Regions from separate parts of the Hydrogenophaga bisanensis genome, predicted to be linked through region 1. Evidence: predicted binding sites of a transcription regulator. Region 1 holds the regulator's gene; the other holds the start of a gene.
What was found. The regulator FNR, encoded in region 1, switches genes on or off when oxygen is low (the NO sensors DNR and NnrR bind a similar motif). The targets are predictions, from matches to a motif close to TTGATNNNNATCAA.

Region 1 (2,201 bases):
TGGACCACGTCATGTCGTCAGATTCTGCTCCGTCAAGCCGCCATCCCGTGCCGACCGCGTGGTGGCGTGTCCCGCACATGTGGCTGGTCGTCGGCGGTCCGCTGCTGGTGGTCGTGGCGGGCATTGCCACGGTCATCCTGGCGGTGCGCAACCCCGACCCCGTGCTGGACAAGGTCGTGTACGAGCGGGACCTGGCGGCCGCCAAGGATCTGGAAGGCAAGGCGCGGGAAGAGGCGCTCATCCGGATGCAGCCCGCCCATCAGGCGCGCAACCACGCCGCGTCGCCGGTGGTGCCTGCGGGCAAGTGACGGTTCGTGCGCCCAGACTTGGGCGCACACCGTATGAATGCCGGGGATCCGTTCACCAGTCAGTCAGGAGAGCAGACGATGGGAAAAGCCCAAAGATGGATGTGGATTGCCTGGCCAGCTTTTCTGGTCGCTGGTGTGATGGAAATGCTGGTGTTCGCGGTGGTCGACCCGGGTGATCTCCACTGGTTCGGCGAGCCGGTGGCCATGTCCCGTCAGGCGGTGTACACCTTGGCGTTCTTTGTCTTCTGGGTGTTTGCCATGGCGTCCAGCACACTCACCACCATGCTTGCGATGTCCCCGTTTGAGGTCAACCGCTGTCCCGTGCCGCCCGACGAACGACCCAGGGACTGCGCCCGCAACGGTTGCAACTGACTGATACCGGGGCGCGTTGCTTGCGCCTCGGCAAACCCTCGACTCAGCGGCAGGGCTGAGGGTTGACAATCTTTCGCAGGGCGTCCGTGTCCTTGATGTGCACGTAGCGCTGCTTCACCTCGATGATGCCTTCCTCCACGAACTTGGAGAAGGTGCGACTGACTGTCTCCAGCTTCATGCCCAGATAGCTGCCAATCTCCTCGCGGGTCATGCGCAGGATGAGTTCCGACTGGGAGAACCCGCGCGCGTGCAGGCGCTGCACCAGGTTCAGCAGGAAGGCCGCCAGACGCTCTTCCGCCCGCATGCTGCCCAGCAGCAGCATCACCGAATGATCGCGGACGATCTCTCGGCTCATGATCTTGTGCACGTGGTGCTGGAGCGTGGTGAACTCGCGGGAGAGTTCCTCCACCTGATCAAAAGGCATTACACAGACTTCGGCATCCTCCAGCGCGATCGCATCACAGGAGTGCCGATCGTTGACGATGCCATCCAGGCCGATGATCTCGCCCGTCATCTGGAAGCCGGTCACCTGATCCCGGCCATCTGCCGTGGTGATGCAGGTCTTGAAGAACCCTGAACGGACCGCGTACAGCGAGGTGAATTTGTCCCCGGTGTTGAACAGTGACGTCCCGCGTTTGATCCGCCGGCGTGTGCTGATGACGCTGTCGAGCTTGTCGATTTCGTCCGCGTTGAGGCCCATCGGCAGACACAACTCCCGCAGGTTGCAACTCGAACAGGCGACTTTGATGCTTTGGATGTCCATGCTTTTTGCGAGTATTTCGCGCGCAAGCTTAACCCAAAGGATTGTCGGGTGTCGAGAAACACAGTGCTGGCGCGGATTTGATGACGGTGGTTTCCCCAGTAGTCGCCAGGCGCTTGATGAAGATCAAGGGGCGCAGGCATGCGTTCGTGCACAGTTCCAGACAAGTTTGGAGAATCTTCCGTGAGTCATGCCATTTCAGACGAACTGCTCAAGCGGTTCGATGTGCCCGGTCCCCGTTACACCTCCTATCCCACCGCTGATCGGTTCGTGGAGGCGTTTGTTGAAAGCGACTACATCCAGGCACTGGAACAGCGTGCGGCCGGGTCCATGGCGCTGCCGCTGTCGATTTACGTGCACATTCCGTTCTGCGAGTCTGTGTGCTATTACTGCGCCTGCAACAAGGTGATCACCAAGCACCACGAGCGGGCGGCCGAGTACCTTCGCTATCTCAGCCGCGAGGTCGAGCTTCAGGTCCAGCACTTCGGCAAGGGCCATGCCGTGTCCCAGCTTCACCTGGGGGGCGGCACACCCACCTTCCTCTCGGACCCCGAGCTGGAAGACCTCATGACCATGTTGCGCCGCAATTTCACGCTAGTGCCCGGGGGGGAATACTCCATCGAGGTGGATCCCCGCACGGTGACCGACCAGCGGTTGCAGACACTGGCGCGACTGGGCTTCAACCGGCTCAGTTTTGGCGTGCAGGACTTCGATCCGGCGGTCCAGAAGGCGGTTCATCGTGTGCAACCGGCCGAGCAGGT
Region 2 (2,201 bases), on a different contig from region 1:
GGGTTGATGCCGAAGATCCAGCCGGCGATCAGCGCGATGACGATGGTGCCCAGGCCCAGCCCGCGGCCACCGGGACGGCGCCCGCCCATTCGCCCGCCAAAGCCGCCACCGCTGCGGGTCTGGCCGCGCAGGTCTTCCACGTTGTCCGACTGGCGGTTGTTTTCCCATTTCATGGCGCGTCCCCTCTGCTGGTGTGACCGGCTCCCTTGCCGCCTGATGCTGCCCAGATGGCGAGCACCAAAGCATTATGCAAAGGCCAGCGCAAACGCCCAACGAAAAACGGGCACCTTCTGGCGAAGGTGCCCGTTTGAGGGGATCGGGTGTGATGCAGTACCGCCGCTGTGGCAGCCGGCCCTCACCCCGGCCGGCAGACCATCAGGCGATGGCCGGCTTGAAGTCGCTGGTGGGGCGGCCCTGGAAGTCGGTCCAGCAGCGGCGGGTGAAGTCGTACAGCTTGCACTTGCGCGCCGTCTCAAAGTACCAGCGCCACGAGAAGTGCTGGATGATGATGCGGCCGGGCAGCGTGTCTTCCAGCAGTTTCTGGGCGTTCTTGAGCTTGTACAGCGGCACGCTCATGTCCACGTGGTGGGCGGTGTGCTCCATGATGTGGTGCATCATCGCGCCGATCTTGAACGGGAAGGTCATGTGCACGGTGGTGGACACGAAGGGCGCGGCCTTGGCCCAGGCGTGCTTGTCGTCGTGCCACTGCACGGCGGTGTGGGTGTGGTGCACGTACACCACGAAGCCGATCATGGCGTTCCAGAACAGGAAGGGAATGACGAAGCCATAGCCCACCAGCGCCCAGGCCGATTGCTCGGTGGCGTAGGCGGCGCCGATCAGGGCGGCGATCCACACGGCGGCGGTGGCGGTGACGAAGACGCCGTCCCAGGTGAATTCGGCACGGCGGGTGCCCATGTAGCTCTTGCGGGGGAAATACATGCGGTTCCACCACATTTCCACCAGGTAGTACAGGGCCGGACCCCAGCCACTGCGGTAGATGCGTTCCATGGCGCGGCGGCCAGGCGACAGGGCCTCAAACTCTTCTTTGGTCAGGGGCGCCCAGACGAAGTCCACGCCCTTGAGGTTGGTGTAGCCGTGGTGCACGACGTTGTGGCCGACTTCCCACAGACTATAGGGCGTGAGCGAGGGCATCATGGCGATGCGCCCCAGAATGCGGTTGAGGCCGCGGTGCGGGGTGTAGCTCTGGTGGCAGGCGTCGTGGCCGATGATGAACAGGCGGCCGATGACGAAGCCGGCGGCCAGACCGCACAGCAGCTTGGCCCACCAGGCCTGCAGCAACACGGTGCCGACGATGAGCGCAGCGAAGATCACCCAGTCCAGCGCCAGCAAGACGATGCCGCGGGCAGTTTCTCGTTCGGCGATGGGCGTGAGCCAGCCGCGGATCACCTTGCGGTGGGGCAGCGGCGCGTCGGCAGGAATAGGCTGGGGGGGATGGATCTCGGGAGGATTCTGGGACATGGATGGCCGGAATTCACGCCAACCGCCCGGCGCAGGGGCACCCGCCAGACATCACCGCGGGCGCCCGCATACTAACTGCACTTGCTTACACCCTGCTTGACATCGGTCAAACCAGGACAGGCGGCGTGATGACGTTCACGCCAAGGGATTGGATGCTCAGGTCTTGGGCAGCGTCACACCCACCTGGCCCTGGTATTTGCCACCGCGGTCTTTATAGCTAGTCTCGCAGACTTCGTCGCTTTCAAAGAACAGCACCTGGGCGCAGCCTTCACCGGCGTAGATCTTGGCCGGCAGCGGGGTGGTGTTGGAGAACTCCAGCGTGACGTAGCCTTCCCATTCGGGCTCGAACGGGGTCACGTTGACAATGATGCCGCAACGGGCGTAGGTGCTCTTGCCGAGGCACACGGTCAACACATTGCGGGGAATACGGAAGTATTCCATGGTCCGCGCCAGCGCAAAACTGTTGGGCGGAATGATGCAGACATCGGCGTTGATGTCGACAAAACTTTTCTCATCGAAATTTTTCGGGTCCACCACCGTGCTGTGGATGTTGGTGAAGACCTTGAATTCGGGCGCACAGCGGATGTCGTAGCCATAGCTGCTGGTGCCGTAGCTGACGATCTTCTGCCCGGCGGCGTTCTGCCGGATCTGGCCGGGCTCGAAGGGCTCGATCATGCCGTGCTGCTCGGCCATGCGGCGGATCCATTTGTCGCTCTTGATGC

Region 2: a site for FNR is predicted at 1,576-1,589, ahead of ACFQNJ_RS17410 (fatty acid desaturase). Genes of this name have one in related genera too.

The regions. Positions count from the first base shown of each region.
Region 1 is NZ_JBHTBX010000001.1:179,857-182,057, reverse strand. It holds gene ACFQNJ_RS00900 (FixH family protein) at 12-308, shown strand; gene ACFQNJ_RS00895 (hypothetical protein) at 387-680, shown strand; gene fnr (fumarate/nitrate reduction transcriptional regulator Fnr) at 724-1,443, opposite strand; gene hemN (oxygen-independent coproporphyrinogen III oxidase) at 1,624-2,201, shown strand, end outside.
Region 2 is NZ_JBHTBX010000016.1:17,156-19,356, forward strand. It holds gene ypfJ (KPN_02809 family neutral zinc metallopeptidase) at 1-173, opposite strand, end outside; gene ACFQNJ_RS17410 (fatty acid desaturase) at 376-1,479, opposite strand; gene dcd (dCTP deaminase) at 1,636-2,201, opposite strand, start outside.